3 regions of the Kitasatospora sp. NE20-6 genome follow, and region 3 is predicted to be linked to each of the others. Evidence: riboswitches for the same ligand, from Rfam matches in the RefSeq annotation. Region 3 holds a riboswitch; each other region holds the start of a gene.
The links. A riboswitch is a leader RNA that binds a small molecule or an ion and turns the genes downstream of it on or off. The one in region 3 is predicted to bind S-adenosylmethionine.

Region 1 (4,178 bases), on a different contig from region 3:
ACGGCGACCGTGTCGTGGTCGAGATCGAGCGCATCGGACGGCTGGAGGTCGGCGTGGACGGCTCCCGCGGCACGCCCTACGCCGAACGCCCGGGACGGGCCTCGAAGCGCGCCGCGCAGGACTGACGGCACCTCCGGACACCAGGGCAGTGCCGCCGAAACGTAGACTCGCGGACGGAACGGCCGCGCTCGCGCGGCACCCCTCGGTGGAGGAAGACGAGACCATGGCACGGGCACGCTCACTGGAACTGGACCACTACGTCGGGCACCTCATCCGCCGTGCCGAGCAGGTCCACACCGCACTGTGGGCCACCCACGTGTCACGGGAGATCACCTCCCAGCAGTTCGCGGTCCTGAACGCCCTCGCCCGGCAGCCCGGCATCGACCAGCGCACCGTCGCCGCAGCCATCTCCCTGGACCGCTCGACGGTCAACCACATCGTCCGGAGGCTCACCGACCAGGGCCACGTCACCCAGGTCCGGGACGAGTCCGACCGCCGCCGCACCCTGCTGAACCTGACCCCGAGCGGCAGCCGTCTTCTGGAAACCCTCATCCCACCCGCCGAACGCATCAACGAACGGCTCCTGGAGGCCCTGCCGGAACCCGAACGCGCCACGGCAGTGGACATCCTGCGGAAAATCGCCTGCATGGACGACACCCTTCCGAACGAGGACGCCCGCCCGGCCCGGTGACCGGCCTCCTCCGGTCCCGGCGCAGCGCCGGCAACCACGCGGGGAGCGACGCCGGACTGCGATGTGCGCTGCCGCTACCCGCGGGTGTGTCCGGCCAGCGGCTCCGCCCCGTAATCGGTGGTAACGCCGTGTGGCGATCGCCGGAGAACGGGAGGGTGAGCTCGGCGTCGTCGCCCTCGGCCGGCGTCAGAGCAGGTGCGCGAACTCTCGCGCGAAACGGGCGAGTTCGGTCATCCCGGACGGATCTTGGCGAGTTCTCCCAGGAGTTCGGTGTCCTTCGGGAGGAAGTTCGACAGTCTTCCGCACCACGTCTCCCCGGCGGTACCGGTCTGCGCCCGGCACGCCGGGATCGAGCGGATTCACGACCTGGTGTCCGAACTTCCGGGCATCCGCGGGCCGCACGCCGGCCCGTCCGTTCCGGCTTCCGCCCACTCCCCCTTGACCCGGCCCGAATTGTTGATCTAACTTCGTGCCACGCCACGAGTTCCGGTGTGCAAGCCCTGGCTGGCCGGACAGCAACCCTCCGTCGCGGTGGGGTGCTCCAGGTGAAGGCTCGGCGGGAGACCTCCCGCAAGCGCGCACGACACCGGCACCCGTGCCGGACCGACCCCGACCGGGAGGACGAGGGTGCCCACGGCTCTGTACAGCCGCCGCCACATCGACCTGCTCATGGTCTCCAGCTCCCTGTGTAGCTGAGCACGACAGCACCGTCCGTCCCCGCCGCTGTCCCCGACAGCCCGCGCCGCGGACTTCTGCACGTCCTGTCGCCCCTCAGGCATCGCGCCACCCCGCGTCCGGGTCCGCGTGCGCATCGCATGCGCACGCGCACCGCCGACGCGCCGTCCGCGCATGCCGCCGCACCTGCGAACCCGGAGACCAGCCATGCACGACTCACCTGCCGAAGAAGGCATTCCGACCACGCCCGCGTCAACGCGCCGCCGCAGCCTTGCCACGCTCGCGCTGACCGCCGCCGTCCTGGTCACCGCCGGCGCCTGCACCAGCACCAGGTCCGGCGGGACCGCCTCCGCCGACACCGCCGCCTCCGCCCTGACCATCGGCACCACCGACCAGATCGTCAGCCTCGATCCGGCCGGCTCCTGGGACGCCGGCTCCGGCACCATCCAGGACGAGGTCTACACCACTCTGCTCAGCGCCAGGAACGGCACCTCCGACGTCTCGGCGAACCTGGCCGCCTCCGTCAAGCTGACCGCACCCACCCAGTACACGGTCGCCCTGAAGCCCGGCCTGAAGTTCGCCAACGGCCACGAACTGACCTCGTCCGACGTCAAGTTCAGCTTCGACCGGCAGCTGGGGATCGCCGACAAGAACGGCCCCTCCCCGCTGCTCTACAACCTCGCCTCGGTCGCCGCCCCGGACCCGGCCACGGTCGTGTTCACCCTCAAGTCGGCCAACGACAGCATCTTCCCGCAGGTGCTCTCCACCGGTGCCGGCTACATCGTGGACGAGGAGGTCTTCCCCGCCGACAAGGTCCTCGACGACGACGCCATCGTCAGAGCCAAGCCCTGGGACGGCCCGTACGGCATCACCAGCTACGCGAAGAACTCGCTCGTCTCCTTCCGGGCCAACGACGCCTACCAGGGCCAGCTGGGCAAGCCGAGGACCGCGCAGGTGCGGCTCAAGTACTACACCGACCCGAACAACCTGAAACTGGACATCCAGCAGGGCGGCATCGACGTCGTCTACCGCACCCTGGCCACCGCCGACCTGGAGGACCTGGCCACCAGGAAGGGCATCACCGTCCACACCGGCTCCGGCAACGGCATCCGCTACATCGTCTTCGACCTCAAGACCCAGCCTTACGGCAGCAAGACCGACCAGGCCGACCCCGCCAAGGCGCTCGCCGTCCGGCAGGCCGTCGCCGACTCCATCGACCGGTCCCAACTCGCCTCCCAGGTCTACAAGAACACCTTCGCGCCGCTCTACACCTCGGTGCCGGACGGCATCACCGGGGCCACCCCGTCCTTCAAGGGGCTCTACGGCGACAAGAACGGCGGCCCCTCCAAGGACGCGGCCGCCGCCGTGCTCGGCGCGGCCGGCGTGACCACCCCGGTCACCCTCAACCTCCAGTACAACACCGACCACTACGGCTCCTCCTCGACCGACGAGTACGCCCTGATCAAGACCCAGCTGGAAGCCACCGGCCTGTTCAAGGTCAACCTCCAGTCCACCGCGTGGGCCCAGTACGGCAAGGACCGGGTCGCCGACCTCTACCCGCTCTACCAGCTCGGCTGGTACGCCGACTACCTCGACGCCGACAACTACCTCGGCTCCTTCTTCTCCCGGGACAGCTGGGTCAACAACGGCTACGACGACCCGGCCGTGCAGGCGCTGATCAAGCAGGAGGAGACGGAGACCGACCCGGCCGCCCGCACCCGGCAGATCAAGCAGGTGCAGGACGCCGTCGCCGCGCAGGTGCCGCTGCTCCCGCTGCTCCAGGGCTCCACCGCGATCGTCACCCGCTCCGGCGTGCAGGGCGTGCCCGCCCAGCTGAACAGCGCCTACCGGTTCCGCTGGGCCGAGGTGGGCAAGGGCTGAAGCCGAAGCACCCCGCCCCCGAGAGACGCTGAACCCCGAGAGAATCCGACATGACGCTCGCTCGGTCCCTGAGCGGACGCCCGGAGCGCGGTCGGCCCCTGCTGACCGCGCTCCGCTCGCCGCTGGCCCGCTACCTGGCCGTCCGCTTCCTGCTCATCCTCCCGACCGTCTTCCTGCTGCTCACCGCGGTCTTCTTCCTGATGCGGACCACCGGCGACCCGATCACCACCGCCTTCGGCGACCGGCTCACCCCGGCCCAACTGCAGGAGAAACTGCACGCCGCCGGCTACGACCGCCCGCTGTTCACCCAGTACCTGGACTACCTGCGGCAGACCGCCACCGGCGACTTCGGCCGCACCGCCACCGACAACCAGGCCGTATCCACGGTCCTGCTCACCTACGGCGCAGCCACCCTCGAACTCGCCTGCTACGCCCTGCTGGTGGCCATCGCCGTGGGCGCCCCCGCGGGCATGGCCGCGGCCCGCTTCCGCGACCGCGCCCCGGACGCCGCGCTGCGGCTGGCCGCGATCCTCGGCTACGCCACCCCGGTCTTCTTCGTCGGGCTGCTGCTCAAACTGGTCTTCGCCGTCCGGCTCGGCTGGCTGCCGGTCTCCGGCCGCGCCTCGATCCAGGTGGAACTGGAGCTCCAGAACCAGTCCAGCACCACCGGCCTCTACCTGGTCGACGCACTGCGCAGCGGCGACGGCTCCGCCGTGGCCGACGTGCTGCGCCACGGCGTGCTGCCCGGACTGGCCCTCGGCCTGCTGCTGGCCGGCGTGCTGCTGCGGCTGGTGCGCACCAACCTGATCGTCACCCTGGACGCCGAGTACGTCGAGGCCGCGCGCTCCCGCGGCGTCGGCGGCCTGCGGCTGATCACCCGGCACGCCGCCCGGCCCGCGCTGATCCCGGTGGTCACCGTGCTCGGCCTGCA
Region 2 (4,178 bases), on a different contig from region 3:
ACCGTTCTCGTCTACAGCGACGACCGCAACACCCGCGAGCAGGTCACCCTGGCGCTCGGCCGCCGGCCCGCCGCCGACCTGCCGGAGGTCGGGTACCTGGAGTGCGCGACCACCCCCGCCGTGCTCCGCGCCCTGGAGAAGGGCGGCATCGACCTCTGCGTGCTCGACGGCGAGGCCGTCCCCGCCGGCGGGCTCGGCCTCACCCGCCAGCTGAAGGACGAGATCTACGGCTGCCCGCCGGTGCTCGTCCTCATCGGCCGCCCGCAGGACGCCTGGCTCGCCGCCTGGAGCCGGGCCGACGCCGCCATCGCCCAGCCGGTCGACCCGATGGCCCTCGCCGAGGCCGCAGCCACCCTCCTGCGCGCCCGGATCGCCCGGCGGACCCCCGCCCACCACTGACCGCTCCCGGCCGGCCGGAGGGCCGTCTCACCAGGAGAGAAGGGGCGGCCGGATCGGCCCGGCCGCCCGCCCGTGCTCGCTAGGCTGGCTCCATCCCTGTTTCGGTACCACCGGATGAGAGCTGGAGTCGGCCATGGTGAACGTGAACCCTGCGAACGGCGGCAAGGACCCCGTGCAGGTGGTCCGCACCTGGCCGGATCTGCTGACCTCGCTGCTCGCCGGCCAGGACCTCACCCGGGCCGACACCGCCTGGGCGATGGACCGGATCATGGCCGGCGAGGCCGTGCCCGTCCAGGTCGCCGGCTTCATGGTCGCGCTGCGGGCCAAGGGCGAGACGGTCGAGGAGATCGGCGGCCTCGTCGACGCCATGTACGCGCACGCCGAACCGCTCGACATCCCCGGCCCGGCGGTCGACATCGTCGGCACCGGCGGCGACCGGGCGAAGACGGTCAACATCTCCACGATGTCCGCGATCGTCGCCGCCGCGGCCGGGGCCAAGGTCGTCAAGCACGGCAACCGGGCCGCCTCCTCCGCGAGCGGCTCCTCCGACGTGCTGGAGAAGCTGGGCATCAGCCTCGACCTCGACGCCCGGCAGGTCGCCGCGGTCGCCGAGGAGGTCGGCCTCACCTTCTGCTTCGCCGCGAAGTTCCACCCCGCGATGCGGCACGCCGCCCCGGCCCGCCGCGACCTCGGCGTGCCCACGGCCTTCAACATCCTCGGCCCGCTCACCAACCCGGCCAAGGTCACCGCCCACGCCATCGGCTGCTTCGACACCCGGCTCGCCGGGCTGATCGCCGGCGTGCTCGCCCGGCGCGGCGCCCGCGCCCTCGTCTTCCGCGGCGACGACGGCCTCGACGAGCTCACCGTCTCCACCACCTCGCACGTGTGGATCGTCAAGGACGGTGCCGTCACGGAGACCGCCTTCGACCCGCGGGACGTCGGCATCGAGCTGGTCGGCATCGAGGCGCTGCGCGGCGCGGACGCCGAGTACAACGCCGCCGTCGCCCGGCGCCTCTTCGCCGGCGAGCGCGGGCCCGTCCGGGACGCCGTCCTGCTCAACACGGCCGCCGCCCTCGTCGCGCTCGACCTCACCGACGCGCCGCTCACCGGGCAGCTCGCGGCCGGCATCGAGCGGGCCGCCGCGGCGATCGACTCCGGAGCCGCCGAGGCCACGCTCAAGCGCTGGGCCGACGCCACCGCGCGCCGCTGACGGAGCCGGCAGGTGCGGGGGCGGCCGCCCCCGCACCTGCCCGGCCTTGACCGCTCCTCAGCTCTCGCCTAGAGTCCTCCACAGGTCATGAGTGGCAGCAACAAGCCCCAGCTTGCTGTCCGGCAACCCTCCGTCCGTGGCGGGGTGCCCTGGGTGAGGACCGGGCCGTGCGGCAAGTCGTCCGCGCGGCAAGCGCGGACCACCGGCGATGCATCCCCGGGGTCCCCACCTCGTGAGGAGCACCGCCATGTCGCTTTCCACCGAACTCTGCGCCCCGCTCGCCGTCCTCGGCCACGACGTCCAGGTGCCGCTCGCCTCCGGCGAGAAGGTCACCTACGCCGCCCTCGACTACGCCGCCAGCGCCCCCGCCCTCCAGCAGGTCTGGGACGACATCGCCGCGTACGCCCCCTACTACGGCAGCGTGCACCGCGGCGCCGGCTACCTCTCGCAGCTCTCCACCGACCTCTTCGAGCAGAGCCGCCGCACCGTCGCCGACTTCCTCGACCTGCGCGACGGCGACCAGGTCGTCTTCACCCGCGCCACCACCGACTCGCTCAACCTGCTCGCCGGGGCGCTGCCCGCCGGCACCCGCGTCTACGCCTTCGAGACCGAGCACCACGCCTCGCTGCTGCCCTGGCGCCACGCCGGCCTGACGGTCGAGTACCTGCGGGCCCCGCGCTCCCGCGCCGAGGCCGTCGCCGCCCTCGACGCCGCGCTCGCCGCGGGCGACCCCGCCGGACCGCGCCTGCTCTGCGTCACCGGCGCCTCCAACGTCACCGGCGAGCTGTGGCCGATCGCCGAGCTCACCGAGACCGCCCACCGGCACGGCGCGCGCGTCGTCCTGGACGCCGCCCAGCTCGCCCCGCACCACCGGCTGTCCGTGCGCGACCTCGGCGTCGACTGGGTCGCCTTCTCCGGCCACAAGCTGTACGCGCCGTTCGGATCGGGCGTGCTCGCCGGGCGCAGCGACTGGCTGGACGCCGCGGAGCCGTACCTCGCCGGCGGCGGCGCCAGCCGGACCGTGGCCCGCGAGGAGGACGGCTCCGTCGCCGTCGAGTGGCACCGGGGCCCGGCCCGGCACGAGGCCGGCTCGCCCAACGTCATCGGCGCCTACGCCATCGCCTCGGCCTGCCGCGCGCTGACCGCGGCCGGCTTCGACGCGCTGGAGGCCCGGGAGCAGGCGCTCGTCGAGCGGCTCACCGCCGGACTCGCCGGGATCCCGGAGGTGAAGGTGCTCAACCTCTTCGGCGAGGGCTCGGCCCGCGTCGGGGTGCTGTCCTTCGTGGTCCGCGGCTGGAACAGCTCGCACTTCTCGGCGGCGCTCTCCGCCGAGTACGGCATCGGCGTGCGCGACGGCCTGTTCTGCGCGCACCCGCTGGTGCGCACCCTGCTCGGCGGGGAGGACACGGCGCCGTCCGCGTGCGGTGCGCCCGAGCCCTCGCTGCCCGGCGAGCGCAGCCTCAACGCGATCCGGGTGAGCTTCGGCGCCGGCACGCCCGACGAGCACATCGACCGCTTCCTCGCCGCCGTCCGCGCGCTCGTCACCGACGGCGCCCGCTGGACCTACCGCAACGAGGGCGGCCGGTGCGTCGTCGACACCGCGGCCTGACCTACTCGTCCAGGCCCAGCGCGAACGCCGCCTCCAGATCGTGCTGCGAGTAGGTGCGGAAGGCGATCTGCGTCTCGGTGTGCTCCACGCCCGGCACCTTGTTGAGCCGGCCGGGGATCACCGCGGCGAGGTCCTCGTGGCGCCGCACCCGCACCATCGCCACGAGGTCGTAGCCGCCGGTCACCGAGTAGACCTCGCTGACGCCCTCGATCGCGGCGATCGCCTCGGCGATCTCGGGGATCCGGTCGACGCTGGTCCTGATGAGGACGATCGCGGTGATCACGGTGCGCGCTCCTGTGTGCTGGGGTGAGGCCCAGCGTATCCGCCGTCAGCTCGCGCGTCTGCCCTGCCGCAGACCCGCCGCCCGCACCGCCAGCCAGCCCGCGCTGAACCCGATCACGTGCACCAGGTACGCCACGCCCGGCACCGCGGACCCGACCGGCCACCACTGCAGCGCGAACCACAGCCCCAGCACCAGCCACGCGGGGAACCGCAGCGGCAGGAACAGCAGCACCGGTACCAGCGTCGTCACCCGCGCCCGCGGGTACAGCCGCAGGTAGCCGCCGAGCACGCCCGAGATCGCCCCCGACGCGCCGACCAGCGCCCGCACCGACTCGTCCGAGCCGGCCTCGGCCAGCGCGTAGCCGTACGTCGCCAGGTAGCCGATGCCCAGGTAGAAGAGGAGGAAGCGGGCCCGGCCGAGCCGCTGCTCCACACCGGGGCCGAAGACGTACAGGAACAGCACGTTGCCGACCAGGTGCAGCCAGCCCGCGTGCACGAAGAGCGAGGTGAGCACGGACAGCACCGGGATCTTGCCCGGGTCCGGGGTCGGCGTGCAGCCCTTCACGACCGGTGGCAGCGCGGCGAGCTGTCCGGCGTCCAGCGGTGCGTGGCCGAGGAGTTCCGCCGGCACCGCACCCCAGCGCTGTGCGAAGCGCTGCTCCGCGCACACCCGGGCGT
Region 3 (4,178 bases):
CGTCGAAGACCGGGCTGACCGGGGTGTCGTACAGCAGGTGGTGGACGAACCAGAGGGTGGAGTTGGCGATGCCGTTGTAGGCCCGTGCGAAGGTGCCGGGCTCGATGTCCAGCATCCGGACGGCCTGGCCGCCGACGTCGTGCCCGGCGCGGTCCAGCCGGCCGTCCGGTGCCTGCCGGGCGGCCGTGCGGTCGGCGTCGCCGAGCGCGGCGCACACCCACACCGCGGACGGGTCGTCGATCGCGGACAGCCCCGAGACCAGCCCGCCGCCGCCTCTGCGGAGGGTCAGGGTGCCGTCGTCCTCGCTGGTGAAGGACACCGGGCCCCGGTTCGAGGCCACCAGGACGGGGGCGGCGCCGGACTGCTGCGGAGGTTCGAACGCGAGATCGGCCATATCCCCTAGCTTGCCGCCGGACCGGGGCGGCAAACCATTCGGCGGCGTTCCGGCCGGGTCGCCGCGCCGGCCGCTCAGCGCTCCCGGTACTCGGCGACCGTCCGCATCGGCGGCCGCTCCAGCGCCGTCACCGGGTGGGTGTGCGCGGTGAAGCCGCTGGTGCCCGGGTCACGGGTGAACTGCGTGAGCAGCGGGTGCACGAGGTCCTCGGCCGCCTTCAGCCGGTCCGCGCGGTCGAGCCGGTCCAGGGCGGTGCGGTAGATCGTGGCGGCCATCCGTCCGAGGGCCTGTCCGTCCTGGTGGCGGTGGTGCCGCACCCCGACGTCGACCTGCGCCAGCGCGTCCAGCCCGGCCGTCCCCAGGGCGTCGACCAGCAGGCCCAGCTCCACCCCGTACCCGGTGGGGAACGGCAGCCGCTCCAGCAGCGAGCGGCGCGCCGCGTACTCGCCGCCGAGCGGCTGCACGAAGCCCGCCAGCTGCGGCCAGTGCATGTTCAGCAGCGGCCGGGCGACCAGCTCGGTGACCCGGCCGCCGCCGGCCGGCACGACCGCGCCGTCGGTCTCCAGCGGCCGGTCGTACATCGCCTTCACCAGCTCGATGCCGGGATCGGTGAGGAGCGGGCCGACGATCCCCGAGACGAAGGCCGGGTCGAACTCGCGCAGGTCGGCGTCGATGAAGCAGACGATCGCGCCGGACGTCGCCAGCAGCGACCGCCAGAGCACCTCGCCCTTGCCGTGGACGGCGGGCAGCCCCGGCAGGATGTCGTCGCGGTGCACCACCCGCGCGCCGGCGGCCCGGGCGGTCTCCGCGGTGCGGTCGACCGAGCCGGAGTCGACCACCACCAGTTCGTCGACCAGCCGGTGGCGCTCCATCAGCTCCTCGCGGATCGCGGTCACGATCTCGCCGACGGTCGGTTCCTCGTCCAGCGCGGGCAGGACCACGCTGACCGTCCCGTCCCGTCCCGCCGCCCGTTTGGCGGCGAGCAGCAGCTCCACCGGGCGATCGGCCGCCGCCCAGGAGCGGCGGCGCAGCCAGGTCGCCACCTCCGGGAGGACGTCGGGACGGGGCAGCTCGGTCACGGTCTCGCTCCTCGTAACTTCTCGTCTCGCGTATCGGACGCGGGGTCTCGGCCCGCAGGCCTTCGGTTACAGTCTTCGTACTGCGGTCGCGCCTTCGCACGCCGGGGTCGCCGCAGCGCAGGACCGACAACTTCACAGAGCTCATCCAGAGGGACTGAGGGAACGGCCCGTCGACGTCCCGGCAACCTTCTCGCAGGGCGGTCACAGGCCCCCGCGGGACAGGTGCCAATTCCGTCCTGTGGCGCGCCCGCGTCACGGGGAAGATGAGGAGAGAGGCCTCCGCCACCATGGCTACCGCTACCCCTGCCACCGTTGACCTCGGCCCCGCCGCCGCGCTGTCCTGTCGCGAGTGCGGCACCCGCTTCCCGCTCGGACCGAGCTTCGCGTGCCTGGAGTGCTTCGGTCCGCTGGAGATCGCGTACGACTACGACGGCTACGACGCCGAGGAGCTCCGCAAGGCCATCGAGGCCGGCCCGGCCAGCATCTGGCGCTACGCCCCGCTGCTCCCCGTGCCCGCCGACGTCGCCGGCAAGCCCAACCTGAACCCCGGCTGGACCCCCCTCGTGAAGGCCGACAACCTCGGCCGTGAGCTCGGCTTCACCGCCCAGCTGCACGTCAAGGACGACTCCGGCAACCCGACGCACTCCTTCAAGGACCGCGTCGTCGCCTGCGCGATCGAGGCCGCCCGCGCCTTCGACTTCACCACGCTCTCCTGCTCGTCCACCGGCAACCTCGCCGGCGCGGTCGGCGCGGCCGCCGCCCGGGCGGGCTTCAAGTCCTGCGTGTTCATCCCGCACGACCTGGAGCAGGGCAAGATCGTCATGGCCGGCGTGTACGGCGGCGCCCTGGTCGGCATCGACGGCAACTACGACGACGTGAACCGCTTCTGCTCCGAGCTGATCGGCGACCCGATCGGCGAGGGCTGGGGCTTCGTGAACGTCAACCTCCGCCCGTACTACGGCGAGGGCTCCAAGACGCTCGCCTTCGAGATCTGCGAGCAGCTCGGCTGGCGCCTCCCGGAGCAGCTGGTCGTCCCGATCGCCTCGGGCTCCCAGCTCACCAAGATCGACAAGGGCCTGCAGGAGCTGATCAAGCTCGGCCTGGTCGAGGACCGTCCCTACAAGATCTTCGGCGCCCAGGCCGAGGGCTGCTCCCCGGTCTCCGCCGCCTTCAAGGCCGGCCACGACGTGATCCGCCCGGTCAAGCCGAACACCATCGCCAAGTCGCTGGCGATCGGCAACCCGGCCGACGGCCCGTACGTCCTCGACATCGCCCGCCGCACCGGCGGCACCGTCGAGGACGTCACCGACACCGAGGTGGTGGCCGCCATCAAGCTCCTGGCACGCACCGAGGGCATCTTCGCCGAGACCGCCGGCGGCGTGACGATCGGCGTGCTCAAGAAGCTGGTCGAGACCGGGCAGCTCGACCCGTCGAAGGAGACCGTCGCCATCAACACCGGCGACGGCCTGAAGACCCTCGACGCGGTCGCCGACTCCGGCCTCACCGCCACCATCCGCCCGACGCTGGAGTCCTTCCGCGCCGCCGGCCTCGTCTGAGCCCCCCTCACCACGTCCGCAAGGAGCACCGTATGAGCGCCACCGTCCGCATCCCGACCATCCTGCGCACCTACACCGGCGGCTCCGCCGAGGTCACCGCCGAGGGCACCACCCTGGCCGCCGTCATCGCGGACCTGGAGCAGAACCACGCCGGCATCGCCGCGCGCATCCTGGACGACGCCGGCAAGCTGCGCCGCTTCGTCAACGTCTACGTGAACGACGACGACGTGCGCTTCGCCGAGGGCCTGGAGACGGAGATCAAGGACGGCGCCAGCATCTCGATCATCCCCGCGGTGGCCGGCGGCTGCTGAGGCCCCGCCACGCGGACGGCCCCGGTCGCACCGGGCCGTCCGCGACGCGTACGCACCACCGGAGCCGCCGCCGGGAACGGAATGCCTTTTTCCGTTACCGGCGGCGGCTCCTGCCGTGCCCGGTGGAATTCGACGGGTCATGGGAGGAGTAGAGTGCCGAACGTGGCAGCGCCTCCCTCCGCGACGTCGCCCCTGAACTGCCGTAATACCCGGAATTCCCCGCGCGGCCGCGCCGGCCGGGCTGCGGGCGCCGGGCGCCCGGGCGGGCCGCAGGCCCCGTCCGCCCGCTGAGACGCCGCACGAAGGGCGCCAGGGCGAATCTGTCAGGCAAGTGTCAGAATTCCTGCAGCGTTATGTCGTGCTGCGCCCGTTATGTCCCGCGCGAATTGCGAAGATATGGCGCTTTCATCCCGTGATATCCCCCGGGATGGTGCGGGAATTCCCAGAAGTTGGCTCTGTTGCACAGGGCTCCTGTCCGGATACATTCAGCCGCGGTCGACGCATTCACCCGCCTGTCGGCCCCCTCCGCGGGGGCTCGTGCGGTGGTCTGCGGCGTACAGGCTGTGCCCAAGGGGGGGTTCCCTCGGGCCGGCCCACCGGACCTGGGAACGCATCCTGCGGACCCGTGAATGGCCAGCACAGCACAAGGGGAGTTCGGAATGGCTCAGGGCACCGTCAAGTGGTTCAACGCGGAGAAGGGCTACGGCTTCATCGCGGTCGACGGTGGTGCGGACGTCTTCGTCCACTACAGCGCGATCCAGATGGACGGCTACCGCACCCTCGAGGAGGGCCAGCGGGTCGAGTTCGAGATCTCCCAGGGTCAGAAGGGGCCGCAGGC

Region 1: it holds a riboswitch for S-adenosylmethionine, as region 3 does, so the genes downstream of both, SNE206_RS30215 (ABC transporter substrate-binding protein) here and thrC (threonine synthase) in region 3, are expected to answer to the same signal.
Region 2: it holds a riboswitch for S-adenosylmethionine, as region 3 does, so the genes downstream of both, SNE206_RS28120 (aminotransferase class V-fold PLP-dependent enzyme) here and thrC (threonine synthase) in region 3, are expected to answer to the same signal.

The regions. Positions count from the first base shown of each region.
Region 1 covers NZ_BPRL01000055.1:32,518-36,695, forward strand. Annotated here, with positions in the region: gene SNE206_RS30205 (fumarylacetoacetate hydrolase family protein) at 1-125, shown strand, start outside; gene SNE206_RS30210 (MarR family winged helix-turn-helix transcriptional regulator) at 224-691, shown strand; SAM riboswitch class IV at 1,167-1,274, shown strand; gene SNE206_RS30215 (ABC transporter substrate-binding protein) at 1,574-3,247, shown strand; gene SNE206_RS30220 (ABC transporter permease) at 3,298-4,178, shown strand, end outside.
Region 2 covers NZ_BPRL01000048.1:27,252-31,429, forward strand. Annotated here, with positions in the region: gene SNE206_RS28110 (hypothetical protein) at 1-399, shown strand, start outside; gene trpD (anthranilate phosphoribosyltransferase) at 533-1,609, shown strand; SAM riboswitch class IV at 1,693-1,810, shown strand; gene SNE206_RS28120 (aminotransferase class V-fold PLP-dependent enzyme) at 1,857-3,218, shown strand; gene SNE206_RS28125 (Lrp/AsnC ligand binding domain-containing protein) at 3,220-3,501, opposite strand; gene SNE206_RS28130 (rhomboid family intramembrane serine protease) at 3,547-4,178, opposite strand, start outside.
Region 3 covers NZ_BPRL01000004.1:69,739-73,916, forward strand. Annotated here, with positions in the region: gene SNE206_RS04580 (trehalose-6-phosphate synthase) at 1-394, opposite strand, end outside; gene SNE206_RS04585 (glucosyl-3-phosphoglycerate synthase) at 469-1,473, opposite strand; SAM riboswitch class I at 1,612-1,743, shown strand; gene thrC (threonine synthase) at 1,761-3,029, shown strand; gene SNE206_RS04595 (MoaD/ThiS family protein) at 3,062-3,340, shown strand; gene SNE206_RS04600 (cold-shock protein) at 4,000-4,178, shown strand, end outside.